DNA from 3 places in the Vibrio sp. RC586 genome. Region 1 is predicted to be linked to each of the others. Evidence: riboswitches for the same ligand, from Rfam matches in the RefSeq annotation. Region 1 holds a riboswitch; each other region holds the start of a gene.
The links. A riboswitch is a leader RNA that binds a small molecule or an ion and turns the genes downstream of it on or off. The one in region 1 is predicted to bind lysine.
Positions count from the first base shown of each region.

Region 2: another riboswitch for lysine. It lies ahead of VOA_RS12060 (Na+/H+ antiporter NhaC family protein); the one in region 1 lies ahead of lysC (lysine-sensitive aspartokinase 3).
Region 3: another riboswitch for lysine. It lies ahead of VOA_RS07915 (Na+/H+ antiporter NhaC family protein); the one in region 1 lies ahead of lysC (lysine-sensitive aspartokinase 3).

Region 1 is NZ_ADBD01000003.1:41,305-46,467, forward strand. It holds gene VOA_RS16955 (PglL family O-oligosaccharyltransferase) at 1-968, shown strand, start outside; gene VOA_RS16950 (pyridoxal-phosphate-dependent aminotransferase family protein) at 1,028-2,146, opposite strand; lysine riboswitch at 2,321-2,498, shown strand; gene lysC (lysine-sensitive aspartokinase 3) at 2,610-3,965, shown strand; gene metH (methionine synthase) at 4,044-5,163, opposite strand, start outside.
Region 2 is NZ_ADBD01000007.1:461,399-466,561, forward strand. It holds gene hisG (ATP phosphoribosyltransferase) at 1-537, opposite strand, end outside; His leader region at 593-726, opposite strand; gene VOA_RS12060 (Na+/H+ antiporter NhaC family protein) at 909-2,510, opposite strand; lysine riboswitch at 2,625-2,807, opposite strand; gene VOA_RS12055 (H-NS family histone-like protein) at 3,197-3,604, shown strand; gene VOA_RS12050 (inosine/guanosine kinase) at 3,651-4,955, opposite strand.
Region 3 is NZ_ADBD01000008.1:594,103-599,265, forward strand. It holds gene VOA_RS07925 (PAS domain-containing sensor histidine kinase) at 1-330, opposite strand, end outside; gene VOA_RS07920 (ABC transporter substrate-binding protein) at 446-1,420, shown strand; gene VOA_RS07915 (Na+/H+ antiporter NhaC family protein) at 1,477-3,057, opposite strand; lysine riboswitch at 3,136-3,308, opposite strand; gene emrD (multidrug efflux MFS transporter EmrD) at 3,460-4,665, opposite strand; gene VOA_RS0117965 (hypothetical protein) at 4,931-5,163, shown strand, end outside.

The DNA.
Region 1 (5,163 bases):
TTGCAGCCATGTACAGCCAAGGAACATCTGGTTTTGTGGAAAACAAAACCGATTTAGAAAGCCCACGGCGCTACACTTTTCCACAAACCATCGACATGATTACCGAGAAGCCATTTACCGGATACGGCTATGGCGCGTTTGAAGCGCAATATCTGCTTTACACGGCACGTCAGCACCAATTAAACAGTAGCTATCCTCCTGGATTAGCCTCGATGGATCACCCACATAATGAGATTTTGTATTGGGGCGTTGAGGGAGGTTTACTGCCTGTGCTAGGCATATTGCTCGCCGCCTGTCTATGCGCTTTACGTATCTATGCCGCCAAGCGGGGTACTCGCTTAGCCATGTTAGCTCTGTTTGTACCAATCGCTTTACACGCTCAATTAGAGTATCCGTTTTACCACTCAGCCATTCACTGGGTCACGTTTATTCTCTTGATTTATTGGGTTGATCAGCGGGTGGCTCGCTATCGTTTGGCACATTTTTCAACACTGAGTAAGTCTTTGCTACGTATTACGAGTCTGGTCTTGCCGATTGTGACTAGCCTGTATATGGTCACCGCGCTACATACTAACTATGTGCTCACTCAGTTTGAAAAATCGCAACCGCGCGATCCTGAACTCCTCAAGCAAGTCACCAACCCCTTAGTCTGGCAAGATCGATTTGATTGGGATGTCTACAGCACCTATCTACAACTTGGATTGTATGAGCAAAAGGCAGAGCTCATTCAACCTTATGTAGATTGGTCATTGCGGGTGATTCAACACACACCACGCCCAGCCTTCTATACCAACCTGATCTTAGCCTACCAAGGATTGGGAGATGCTAGCCGCGCGCAGCAAATTCGCACTGAAGCGGAATTTCTGTTCCCCAATCAGGATTTCAGCACCGTCCAATACCAAGCGCCCGCAAAGGCAACAAGCACCGCATCCGGCGCAGAACAAGCCCCCTCAGCGGCAACACCTTAATCTCAGATCGAATCAGGGTGGCCTAAGCCACCCTGATTTCTATCTCACACCGCTTTGCATTAACGCAGTGACTCTTCCAGTGCGCGCAAACATAACGCAATGTTTTCCGAGCGCGCACCGTAGCCCATTACGCCAATCCGCCATGCTTTGCCAGCCAATGCCCCAAGCCCTGCACCAATTTCTAAATTGTATTCATTGAGCAGATGGCTGCGCACTTTCGCTTCATCAATGCCTTCCGGCACATAAATCGCGTTCAACTGCGGCAAACGATACGGCTCTGCCACCACAAACTTAAAGCCCAGTTGCTCTAAACCTTGTTTAAGCTTGTCGTGCATCACACGATGGCGCTGCCACGCTTGCTCTAACCCTTCCTGCTGTAAAATCAGCAGCGCTTCATGCAGCGCGTACAAGCTATTAACCGGAGCGGTATGGTGATAGCTGCGTTTGCCTGCGCCACTCCAATAACCTAACACCAAGCTCTGATCGAGGAACCAGCTTTGAATCGGCGTTTTACGTGATTGAATCTTCTCAATTGCACGAGGTGAAAACGTCAACGGAGCCAAACCTGGCACACAAGAGAGGCATTTTTGACTGCCAGAATACACCGCATCCAGTTGCCACTCATCCACCAGCAGGGGAACACCGCCAAGCGAAGTCACCGCATCGACAATCGTCAGCAGGCCATGCTGCTTCGCTAGAGCACCTAACGCTTGCGCATCACTTAAGGCTCCGGTTGAAGTTTCTGCTTGTACAAAAGCCAGTATTTTCGCATCCGGATGCTCATGTATCGCGGCTTGCACTTTTTCAACGCCGACTGGGCAACCCCATTCATCATCAACCACCACAACGTCTGCCCCACAACGCACAGCGTTATCGCGCATCCGCTCACCAAACACCCCATTGCGACACACAATCACTTTATCGCCAGGCTCTACAAGGTTAACAAAACAGGCTTCCATACCCGCACTGCCCGGCGCAGAAACAGCAATCGTGAATTCGTTTTCAGTTTGGAAGGCATATTTCAACAGCTGTTTCAGCTCATCCATCATACCGATAAACAGAGGATCAAGATGACCAACGGTGGGGCGGCTGAGCGCTTGCAGAACTTGTGGCGGAATATCAGAAGGCCCCGGCCCCATCAAAATCCGATGCGGGGGGATAAAGCTACGAATAGTCATAACGACTCCTTGTTGTGGCGACCAGAACCATCAGAGTAATGCAATTAAGTTGCAGCAACAATTCGACCTATGTCCAGAGTGTTAATCGTTGTCACACTAATGCATTTTTATTTGCACTTTTGGAACATTTTGTCGTTGACAAGATTTCACCAACACCGTTCAATGTGTGAGCTATCTAGCAGAAGAGGAGCACTGCCCAGGCAGATGTTTTGTGGAGCCTCAACTCCAAAACAGAACATTCAGGGGGAGTAGTGCCGAGGTGAATTAAAGTTGCGGCTTTGGTTTATCGGTTGAATGGGCTGAATCCCTTCAACTGTCATCAGCTCGAATCTGATGAAGAGCTTCTGAGGGAAATCTTTCTATAGTCACTCCTCTATTTTGCTCTATTAAAAAACACTCTCTTCACAACATTGGACGTTGGGTTACCAACAACTCGTTTTTCAGGAAGTCTGGGAGAATTGCCGTGAGCACATTTAACGTCGCCAAATTTGGTGGTACTAGTGTCGCCAACTTTGAAGCCATGAGCCGTTGTTCGGCCATTATCGAAAACAATCCACAAACACGCTTAGTCGTTAGCAGCGCCTGCTCTGGCGTGACCAATTTATTGGTCGAACTGGCCAATGGCGTTGCATCTGCTGAACGCCGCCAAGCGATTTTGCAACAACTGGCTGATATCCATTATGTCATTATCGACCAGCTCGCGGATCCAACCCGCGTCGAGAAAGAAGTCAAAGCGGTATTGGACTCCGTAGCCAGTGCAGCGGAAGCCGCCTCATTTCAATCGAGCAAGAAACTGACCGACCACTTAGTAGCGTGTGGTGAGCTGATTTCTACTTATATCTTGGCTCAACTGATGCGTGAGCGTGGTGTTGATGCGGTACGTTTCGACATTCGTGAAGTGCTACGTACGGATGACCACTACGGTCGTGCTGAACCACAATTGGCAGAAATCGCTCAGTTGGCCAAAGAAAAACTGGTTCCATTATGTGAGCAGTATGTCGTGGTGACTCAAGGCTTTATTGGCTCTGACGCCCAAGGTAATACCACCACTTTAGGTCGTGGTGGCAGTGATTATTCAGCCGCTTTGATTGCCGAAGCCGTGCAAGCTTGTGGCTTGGAAATTTGGACTGACGTACCGGGGATCTACAGTACCGATCCACGTATCGCGCCAAAAGCAGCGCCGATTCCTGAGATAAGCTTTAGCGAAGCCTCAGAAATGGCCAATTTTGGTGCCAAGATTTTGCATCCATCCACCTTGCTTCCAGCGGTACGTCATGGCATTCCGGTGTTTGTTGGCTCTTCAAAAGAACCAGAAAAAGGTGGCACTTGGATCCGTAAACAAGTCGAAAGCGCGCCGCTGTATCGCGCACTCGCATTACGTTGCAATCAAACCATGGTGACACTGCGTAGCGCGCAGATGTTCCACGCTTACGGCTTCCTCGCCAAAGTGTTTGAAATTCTCGCCAAGCATAAGATTTCGGTCGATCTGATCACCACCTCAGAAATCAGTGTGTCACTGACACTGGATAAAACCGATACCTCCGGTGGTGCGCCAGAATTGCCAGAAGCGGTGCGTACCGAATTGGAAGAGCTGTGTACCGTAGAAGTGGAATACAACCTGTGCTTGATTGCCTTGATTGGTAACAAGATGAAAGAGAGCCGCGGCTACGCAAAACAAGTGTTCGGCGTGCTGGAAGATTACAATCTACGCATGATCTGTTATGGCGCGAGCGCACACAACCTCTGCTTCTTGCTGCATGAATCTGTCTCTAAGCAAGCGGTTCAGAAGCTGCATAAAGAGCTGTTTGAGCAAGAATAAAACTCAACTCGCCAAGAGATAAAAACTAAGAGGCCACATAATGTGGCCTCTTGTTATTGTGGATTACTGTTTTATTGATTAAGCATCAAGGTTAGGCGCTAGCCATTTTTCGGCTTCTTGCAAACTCCAGCCTTTACGCTCAGCGTAGCTGTGCAGCTGATCTTGTTGGATCTGCGCGACCGCAAAATAGCGAGAATCAGGATGCGAGAAATACCAACCGGATACCGAAGCGCCCGGCCACATCGCATAGCTAGTGGTCAGTGACATGCCGATGGTCTCTTCAACATTCAGCATCTGCCACAAGGTCGCTTTCTCGGTGTGCTCTGGACAGGCAGGATAACCAGGCGCTGGTCGAATCCCCTGATAACGCTCGCGGATCAGCTCATCATTGGAAAGATTTTCATCGCTCGCGTAGCCCCAAATCTCTTTACGCATTTTTTCATGCAGATATTCCGCAAAGGCTTCCGCCAAACGATCGGCCACCGCTTGGATCATGATCGCATTGTAATCATCGCCTTGCGCTTTATAAGCATCGGCCAAAGCTCGCTCACCAATGCCACCTGTCACCGCAAACGCGCCAATCCAATCGCGCTTACCACTCTCTTTCGGAGCGACATAGTCTGACAAACAGTAGTTGGCTCCTTTCGGCTTTTCGGTCTGCTGACGCAAGTTGTACAGCACATGCGCCACTTGCGTACGCGATTCATCACTGTACACCTCAATGTCATCACCCACGCTCGCTGCTGGAAACAGTGCACACATACCGCTGGCTTTCAGCAACCCTTCTCGCTCCACTTTATCAAGCAAGGCATTGGCATCATGAAATAGACGTTTGGCTTCTTCACCGACCTCTTCATGATCCAAAATGGCAGGGTATTTGCCCATTAACGACCAGGTCATAAAGAAAGGCGTCCAGTCGATATAAGGACGTAACGTTGCTAACGGTATGTTCTCAAATACATGCACGCCTGGTTTAGCCGGAGCGGGTGGCGTATAACTCGCCCAATCGATCGCGGCTTTATTGGCTCGTGCCTGCTCTAAGGTCACTGGGCGAGATTTGGGGGTTTTACGCGCATGCTGATCGCGCGTGCGCTCGTAATCGAGATCCAACCGCTCGATAAATCCGGGACGCAGCTCATCAGACAACAGCGAAGTACACACCCCCACCGCACGCGATGCGTTATTCACGTACACCACA
Region 2 (5,163 bases), on a different contig from region 1:
GTTGGCTTCCAAGGTCGCGCCAGTGGAGACCAGATCCGCAATCGCATCCGCTAATCCTGCGCGCGGTGCAACTTCAACTGAACCCGTTAGCATACAAGTGCTGAAATCCACACCTTGACGATCCATATAAGCTTTGAGCAGTTGTGGGTAAGTGGTGGCAATACGCTTACCATTCAGATCTTGCGATCCACGATACTCCGCATCTTTTTCAATCGCGATCGACAAACGGCAACCACCAAAATCCATACGGCGTAGAGTGATAAATTCGTTACGTTGATTGAGTGCTAGGCGATCTAAGCGTGTTTCTTCAAGCACGTTTTCACCAACAAAACCCAAATCCACCACCCCATCCATGATCAGTCCTGGAATATCATCGTCACGCACCAACAACAGGTCAATCGGCATATTCAGTGAATGAACCACCAAGCGCTCACCCATGATGTTGAATTTAACACCGCATTTTTTCAGCAGTTCTTGACACTCTTGGCTCAGGCGGCCTTTTTTCTGTATCGCGATTCTTAGTCGTTGTGTTTGCATGTCATTCTTCCTTTGCAATTTGTTGAATTTAATAATTTTTCCAAAGCTTAAAACGAAAAACCCTCGGGAGGTTGGGTCTCCCGAGGGTTAGAATCTTTTTATGGCTCTGATTTCAACTCCGGGAGATTCCTGTCCCCCGGGTATGCGTACATCTCCCGAAAGACACCTTAGGGATGATGATGGTGATGAATGTTCATTACGAAATTACGCATACTTAGTGGTTTCTGTCTGCTTAAGAACTGCCTTCACACTAACCAAGCTGAGTTTTTTTTTCAACCACAAATTGACACTTTTCTGGTTATTTTTTTATGACGACTTTTGGAACATAAGAAAGGAGGCTCTATGGCCTCCTTTCCATATACTTGATCTCATTAAGCAGAAACTTGCTTACTGACTTTCGCCTTGGAGAGCAAAGCAAAGAGAACGCACACCATCACAAAAGCAACGGAGGCGGCACCTAATGCGAGCCATAGGGAGCTAAACATACCAAGCACCACGTACCCCAATGCGGAAACCAGAGCAACCGCTAACGCATAAGGCAGTTGAGTGGAGACGTGATCAATATGATGACAACGCGCTCCGGTCGATGACAGGATGGTGGTATCGGAAATCGGCGAGCAGTGGTCACCAAATACTGAACCAGCAAGCACTGCACCAAGCATTGGCAGCATCAACGCAATATCGGTGGCTCCCGCCATGTCACCCGCAATCGGCAGCATGATGCCAAAAGTGCCCCATGACGTTCCAGTGGAGAAAGCCATTGCACCTGACAAGATGAACAGAATGACCGGAAGCCAATGTGGGTCAATATTTCCTTGTACGAGAGAAGAGAGATAAGCACCGGTCTTCATGTCACCGATGACAGAACCTATGGTCCACGCAAAAATCAGGATCAGAATCGCACCAAACATCGATTTAGCACCAGTCCACAAGGTTTTTGCGATTTCAACGGTTGGCAATTTTTGACGAAGTACGGTGACAAAGGCCATCGCCAGACCAACTAATCCGCCATAAACCAATGAAGTACCGACATTGGTATTTTCAAACGCCCCAAAAATATTAAAGGATTGACCGCTTTCTGCTAATGCGCTCGCGCCAGTCCAAATCATTGCGCTAATCGTCGCAACAACAAGGAATACGATAGGTAGAACCAAATCTAAAACCGTGCCACCTTCACTTTCGTGAATATCGAGCTCTTCATTTAGCTCATGCGCTTCTTTCGCATCGGTGCTAGGGTCTTCTTCAAAACCACGACCTTGAGAAGCGGCTATTTCATGTTTGCGCATCTGGCCGATATCCATTTGGAACCACACCACCGCAAACACCATTAACAACGCAAAGATCGCATAGAAGTTCATCGGTACTAGGCGAAGATAAGCGCCTAACGCAGAGTAATCTTCAATGCCGTGCGAAACCAAAATACCGCCGATAATGGTCATGATATAAGCCCCCCAACTTGAAGCCGGCATCACCACACACATTGGTGCCGCTGTAGAATCAAGAATATAGGCTAACTTAGCGCGAGAAACGTAAAAGCGGTCCGTTACAGGGCGAGCGATAGAACCAACAGCTAGGCTGTTAAAATAGTCGTCAACAAAAATGAATACGCCTAAGAATGCTGCTAGTAATTTTGAGCCTCGTTTACTTTTCACTCTCTCTTGAGCCCAGAGCGCAAAAGCGCGAGTCCCACCTGAAAGAGTCAGCAATGCGGTCATCATGCCTAACAATAGCAAAAAGCCAACAATACTCATGTTCCACGCATTAATGGCACCCTCTTTCACAAATACACTGCCAACTTGAGTAGCAATATATTGTGCAGATTGACCAACAGAATAGTCAGCCAGTAGTAATGCACCTAAGAAAATACCCACACCGAGAGAAAGTAATACACGGCGAGTAACAATTGCCAAACTCAATGCAACCAGTGGTGGTACAACAGAGAGTGGCGAAGAGGCAAAATCGATTAAATTCATGATCTTCCAAAACCAGTAAAAATGGTTAGAGATCTACTGCAGACAAATTAAGCAACTTCATGTCAACTTAATTTATGTTGAACTAAGCGAAAGGGAAGCGAACACTTCACCCAACCCTACAGTAGCGCTCCATAGTTTAACAACAATATAGACTATGGCAGTGTTACACCTATTTGATGTAACCCCAGCCAGTTGCTTTGATCGGCAAACTGACTTCGGCGACAACGCCTTTCTCCACAACTCATAGGCATCACCCTAATTGTGGATACTCTTCGTAACCGCTCCTCTACGGCGAAAACCTCGTGGCTGACTATTCCAACTCATTTGGATCAAGTTCAGCCCGCTTTTCGCATTAGGTACGACACATTTTACTTAACAAAAATATCAATGCAACTAGGAGGTAAGTGGAAAAACAAGTGGCATAGCTCACAATTCGATCATTTCATAGAAACTTCATTCATAAAAAAACCTCTAACCTTGATATATAGAACTAAAATAATTTATCCATGTTATAAGTCACCTGCGGTTACTTTTATATGAAGTTTTCTTAAGGTGAGGAAATAATCCCTAATAATTAATTTTTACTTTCTTGTTATTTTGACTTAATATTTACAGCGAAAACTTGTCAGTATAATAAGCTAGGTTTAATATTAACTCGTTATCCAAATTGTGAACAGGAAATGGTAATGTCGGAAATCACTAAGACTTTATTAAATATTCGTAGCCTACGCGCGTATGCACGTGAACTGACTATTGAACAACTTGAAGAAGCTCTAGATAAATTAACTATCGTTGTTGAAGAGCGCAAAGACGCAGAAGCAGAAGAGATTGCTGCTCGTGCAGAACAAGAAGCAAAATTGGCAGCGATTGCTGAGCAAATTGCTAAAGATGGTATTGATCTAGAAGCGCTTATTTCTGCGCTTTCTGGCGAAACCAAAACTAAAGCAAAAAGCAAACGTGCTCCTCGCCCTGCAAAATACAAGTACATCGACACCAATGGTGAAGAAAAAACTTGGACAGGCCAAGGTCGCACTCCTTCAGTGATCCAAAAGGCGCTGGACGAAGGCAAATCTCTGGAAGAATTCTCTCTGTAATTCTAATAGCAGACCCAAATGATAAAGGCTCCCGAAGGAGCCTTTTTTATCTTTCCCAATATGCCTCTTCAAGGCTATCTTCACGCTCAGGTAGGCCCCGAGAAAGACGTGGAGAATGTTGGGCTAGTACCTCGTAGCTCGCACGATTTGAGTATTTACAAACTTGAGAAAAGGATGAATAAGTTAAAAATTCATGCTGGTGTTTGCTTGAATTAGGTACATTTTCTTTGTGGTATTTATTTGCAGCCATGTCATGCAACAAGGCGGATAATGCTGCATCCCCCGCACCATTGGTATTTTTTATCTTCTCCGGACCGCCCATATAAGGTGAAATATGTGAATAAACACGAATCGGGTTTATACAACTGTCTTTACGTGCTGGACGACTAAATTCATAGCGGTTAAATTCTGGGACCGATCCCGGTAATAAAGGTAATGACGTTTCACGCTTAGCCGAATCTTCGGTATATCCTGCCATAAATAATCCCACAGGACCTGCTGTACACAGTACTAAATCAACCCAATCTAACGCTTTATCAGACGCCGCCAACGGATCGCTTTCTCCGGTTAACGCTAATGCTTCATCTTCATTCATTGCTACCACAGTGACATGATCACGTAAAAAGTCTTGCCAGAATTTAGGATCATCCTGAATAACAAATTTTGTTCCTAGAGTTAATACCACTGGAACATCATATTTTTTTGCATATTCAATTGCGCGCATCGTTGCTTCCGGCATAGGGTCGCCTTCTTTACAACGAACTAAATAAGCCGTAATAACTAATGCTGAAGCACTAGCAAATATTTTTTCTGGAATACTGTCTGGTTGTAATTGGTTCATTTGCCCTTCGCTGATTGCGAAAGTGCGTTCACCATCTTCAGTAATCAGAGCGAAGCAACGGCCGATTGCACCTTCTACACCTTGTAAATAATTGAGATCCATACGGCTAGAAGTGTTGCACAGATAACGATAGCCATAGCTACCAATCTTAATATCTTGGCTCATTACACCCAGTAGCGTTGAGCGGTCATCGGCTAATACTGAATAATTGTGCAGCGTATTCCCTATCGTCCCACCTGCGTATTCATTAGTAATTAAACGCTGATCTTTTAATTCGTTATATAAAGCTTCAGCCGCTTGATCATCGATCACTAATGAGTGTCCCTTACTCAGACCGTAACGCTCGATCAAATCTGAATCCACCTTGGCCTCAATATCCACCAACGTTTGATCAATACCGATAATATGAGTGCGCGACATCTTCTTATTTTCTTGCGCTTGAATCACGAGAGGATCACGCGCGTGAACCGGAAAATAATGCTTAGATTTGCGTTGGCCAGGAAATTTCATAAGGGTTACTTGGGTTCAAGGATGAAAGGAGCGCCGATTCTACCGCGCACCTTTTAGTGCAGCAACAAAGGAAAAAATAGCAAACGTTTGCATTGTGAGGATTTTATTTCACACCCTATCTTTAGCGTTTGGAGCGCAAGTGATTCAATGATTTAGCAACATTTGACTGAAGTCAGATGAAGTGTGATTAGTGTCTCGGATCTGTCCT
Region 3 (5,163 bases), on a different contig from region 1:
GTGCTGGCCAGCTTCAAAATGGTAATCCCCAGAGGTGATTTGCAAGAAATCAATATGTGGGAGGTTTTCCAACCCTTCTAGTCGTTGGCGAAGCACGACCAAATCATAATTCCACAGTGAGGTTGCCAGTAGTTCGGCATGGATGGTTTGGATCTCGACATGGCGAGCTTCAACATTGTTAAACTCACGGTTGTAGTCCACATACGTTTGCGCCAATGTCATCACTAAAGTGACCGCCCCACTTAGCAGAACCATGATCAGAATAATACGCCGTCCAATGCGGCTAAGCAGGGGGCTGATACCTTTCTCTTCTACGTAGCGACTTCTCATTCAGCATTCTATTTTTGAATTGGTTGATTTCAGTATAGTTGGCTCATTCAGGTTTGTACTTACAGCGGTGAATTGAGCAGCTCAAGCTACACTATTCAAAAAGAAGGAGAAAAAGATGCGTGGGATAGTTTTCGTTTTGTTGTGGCTTGGGAGCCATGCAGCCTTTGCTGAGAATATTTTGGTGATAGAAAGCTACCACGAGGGATATGCGTGGGATGCGAGTTACATTCGGGGCCTAAAGCAGGTGATTGGCGATAAGCATTCGCTCACATTTTTTGAAATGGATACCAAGCGCATTCCTGAGCGTGAGTACGAAGAATCCGCTCTGAGTGCTTTCGCGGTTTATCAGAAGCTAAAACCGGATTTAGTGGTGCTAGGCGATGATAATGCACTCTATTACATGCTTCCCAAACTCTTTCACGAACCGATCCCCATTGTGTTTTTGGGGATTAATTCCAATCCTCGTCAGCTACTGGATCACTATTACGCTGAGGCTCAAGTGACTGGAATTTTAGAACAGCCCCTGTTTGTGAAAAATATGGCGGAGATTGGCCGCCTATTGCCCATCCAAAAACGCAAAGTGTTGGTGCTGTTTGATTCAGGTAATACCTCGAAAATTGCGTTGGAGTACATGCATAGCCAAGACAGCCTCATTAAGGAAAACTTGGGTATTGATGTGGAAATTCGAGTGATTAAGAGTGAACAAGAGTGGCACCATGCGGTGGAAAATGCTCCTGAGGAAGGTTTTGGCGCGATAGCGGTTGGCCTTTATCAGACACTAGTCAATATCGATGGATTAAATGTTCCGCCGGAACATATCCTGAGTTGGACCAACCAAAACTCGACATTACCGCTGTTTGGTTTTTGGGATTTCTCCATTGGGAAAGGCAAAGCGGCGGGTGGGGTCGTACTCTTTGGACAAGAGCAAGGGCAAATGGCGGCAGAGATCGTTTTGCGTATTTTGGATCATGGAGAAAAGGCCAAATACATCCCAATTCAGATTAATCGCCAAGGGAGAGGTATTTACCAACCGGATGAGTTTGCCCGTTGGGGGCTGAAACCACCGAAAGATTGGTTGGTGGCGGAATAAAAAACGCCCTGCGTTTGCAGGGCATTCTTTTAAACTCGATGCAAGTCAATGGGGGGTTAGGCCTCAACCGGTTCTTGCTGCCAACGGTTTTGGCGTAAGTTAAATGCGCAAAACAGTACAAACCACACGCTGCTCGCGGCTAAACCAGCCCAAACAGAGTGCAGTAAGCCCATTGCAAGATAACCAAGTAGTGCTCCCATTGCGGCACTGATTGCGTAAGGAAGCTGAGTTACCACGTGATCAATATGGTGGCTACCTGCGCCAGTCGCAGAAAGAATACTGGTACTGGAAATGGGTGAAGCATGATCACCAAACACCGCGCCTGCCAATACGGCAGAGAGAGTTGGCAACATCAGGCTGATGTCTGACGCCGCAGCAATATCACCCGCCAAAGGCAGCATAATGCCGAAGGTTCCCCAACTGGTACCGGTAGCAAAAGCCATCAAACAAGACAGAACGAATACCAAAGCAGGCAGCAGTTCAACAGGCAGATTGCCTTGAGTCAGAGAGGCGAGATAAATACCGGTTTGTAGATCACGAACCACACCGCCAATCGTCCAAGCAAACAGCAAAATGATGATCGCAGGCATCATGGCCATCACGCCTTTTGGTGCGGTAGATAACCAAGTTTGCGCAGACAGTTTTAAGCGCAGTGACAGGAGAATCGAGACGCTCAAGCTACACAGCGCCGCATAAACCAGTGATTGCGCCACATTGGTATTTTCGAGTGCGCCAATTAGGGAAAAGGATTCTCCGTTCGCGGCAAGTACATCGTTACCCGTTTGAATCATGAAAATCAGCGTAGTAATCGTGAGCACCGCGATAGGTAACACCATATCAATCATAGTGCCGCGAGCGTTTTCTCCGCCTTCCATATCTAAGCCTGCAGGGCGGCCTTTGCTTTCATCCCACAATTTACCTTCACGAGCCCATGCTTCATGTTGGCGCATTGGGCCAATATCCATCGGCAGAAAGATCACCGCCAAAACCATAAGCAGCGTAAATACCGCGTACAGGTTCATCGGGATCATTTGTACGAAGGCTGAAATGGCGCTGATTTCCGTCATCTGATGAGCCGTTAAAATGCCGCCAATCAAAGCGATGATGTAAGCGCCCCAAGAGGAAATCGGTGTAATAACACACACTGGCGCAGCAGTGGAATCGAGCAGGTAAGCCAGTTTGGCGCGCGAAATTTGGAAACGATCAGTCACTGGGCGGCAAATGGCACCAACGGACAGGCTATGGAAAAAGTCATCAATAAAAAAGGCAAATACCATTAAACCCGTCAGTGCTTTAGCACTGCGACGATCTTTACACTTACGTTCAGCCCATACGGCAAACGCACGCGTTGCGCCAGAAGCAGTCATTAAACTGATCAAGCCACCAAGCAACAGCATAAACACCAACATGTTGATGTTGTCGTGGTTTGCTGCACCATCAGCCCAGAATAATCCGCTGATTTTACCGAGCAGGTATTGCAAAGTAGCGAGAGGAGAGAAATGGTTGAGCATCATCGCTCCGGCCAAAATGCCTGCCCCTAAAGAGAGCAGAACTCGGCGCGTGGTAATGGCCAGTAACACCGCGAGCAGTGGCGGGATGACCGAATAAATCGAGTCAGAATAAAGGGCTAAATTCATGGATCTCACATCACCTTTTCAGGTGGAGATCTACCAGCAGGATAAAAAACACATTTCAGCGAAATAACACTTCTTATCCTTCAAGGTAGCGCTCCATAGACAACAAACTATGGCAGTCCGGCATTTGTTCAATGCTGGCCCAGCAAACGTCGATGACGCAACGATCGCTTCGGCGCTGTACCCTTTAACCAGTCATCATTGGGGTCAACCTACGACTGGCGACTCATGAACAGCGCGCCTCTACTTAAAGGAACTTGCACCACACTCATAGCGTGAACTATGAGGTGTGGTATGCAATGTATATTACTGTCTTTTCGAGTGACGACAAGATTTAATTTCCCCATTTCTGCATCGAAATTGATCTCATCCGGTATATTCATTCAGTTGGCAGAATTTTGCATTTTAAATCGCAATCGGCATTTCATCCGATGGAGGTTGCTTGGTGTAAACGCGTTTCAGTCCCCATAACGCCAGTACCGACATCAACAGCATGATAATGCCCAGAGGCAGTTGGTCTGATGCTGGGAACATTGCCGCAAATAAGGTTGCTAACCCTGCACCTAAATTCTGCATTCCACCCAAAATCGCGCCGCCAGTCCCTGCGTGATAAGGAAAGGGTGAAAGAGCCCCAGTGGTGGCGGCTGGAAACAAAATACCTGCACCAAGGAAGTAGATGGTTGCACCACCAATCAATGATAATGCCGTTGTCATACCCAAGAGACCAGGCAGTAAAATGACCATGGAACCCGTTAGAATCGCGATTAAACCTACACGCATCGCCTTTTTTTCACGCCAGCGGCGAGCAATCACGTTGGAAAGCCAAGCGCCTGCCAAATAGCCAGGAATGGGTAGCACAAACAGCAAACTTACCGTGGTTGCAGGCAAACCCAGTACACCGCCCAATAATACCCCAGCTGCGGCTTCAAACACGGCCAGTCCAGCAAAGGTCGCCACTAAGCAGATTAAGTAACCTTGGAAGCATCGATCAGACAACACATAGTGATAACTGCGCAGTACTGGCTCTTTTTTACGTGCAGCCGCGGGCAGTGTTTCGATCATGCTGGCCATCATGGTGATCACCACTGCAATCGCAAACAGTGACAAAAAGAGGTAGCTTGAGCGCCAGCCAAAGCTTTCCGTCAGATACCCCCCTAAAACAGGGGCAACCAGAGGTGAGAAAATCAGGCACATACTGATTAAGCTATTCACTTTGTGCAGTTCAGCGCCATCAAAACAGTCGCGAGATAAGGTTCGTGCCATCGCACCACCGCAACCAATACCCAAACCTTGCACGAAGCTGCCGATCAAAAACCAAGAATATTCTTGTGCAAACAGGGCGACCAGTGAGCCCAAAATATAAATCACTAGACCTGCAACAATAATGGGTTTACGCCCAATACGATCCGACAGCGTGCCGTAAACAAATTGCGACAAACCATAAGGAATAAGATAACAGGCCATCACCGCTTGTAACGCGGCGGGGGAAACCAGAAATTCTTGTGCCATGTAACCAATCGAAGGCACGTACATGGTTTGAGTCGCTTGGCCGACCGCAGCCAGAATTGCAATGAAAAAAGTCAGTTTTGCTACAGAAAGCGAGGCAGACATCGTTATCTCCAGATAAAAACAATATCCAATTAAAATAAGCTAATGGAAAAGGATGCGATTGCATCTATTGTGGCGCGAGATGTTATTTCCACAGTCCTTATATATCAATAGATTCTTGTTTTTCTGTTCACGATAAATATCTATAGGTTTGATTATTTTTTCTAATGGTTTTATTGGTGGTTTTAAAACTTGAACCCAGACAGAGAGCAGACTACTATTCTATTAAATGAGAATTAATATCACTTGATGTAAGGTGTTGACGAAAATGCTCTCACTGATTGTTTCGCTGCTTTTTATTGGGCTTCTTGGTTATAAACTAAGGCTATCCTACTTGCTTTTAGCAGGACTGTTGTTGCTGACGTTGCTACTGATGGAGCTTGAAAATATCAGCCTGCTTCCCGTATTGGTGGTGCTGTTTTTCATGGCTCCGGTTTTATTGGCGATAAAGCAAGTGCAGTGGAAGAACATACTGTTCTGTTTGGGGATTGTAGTACCGCA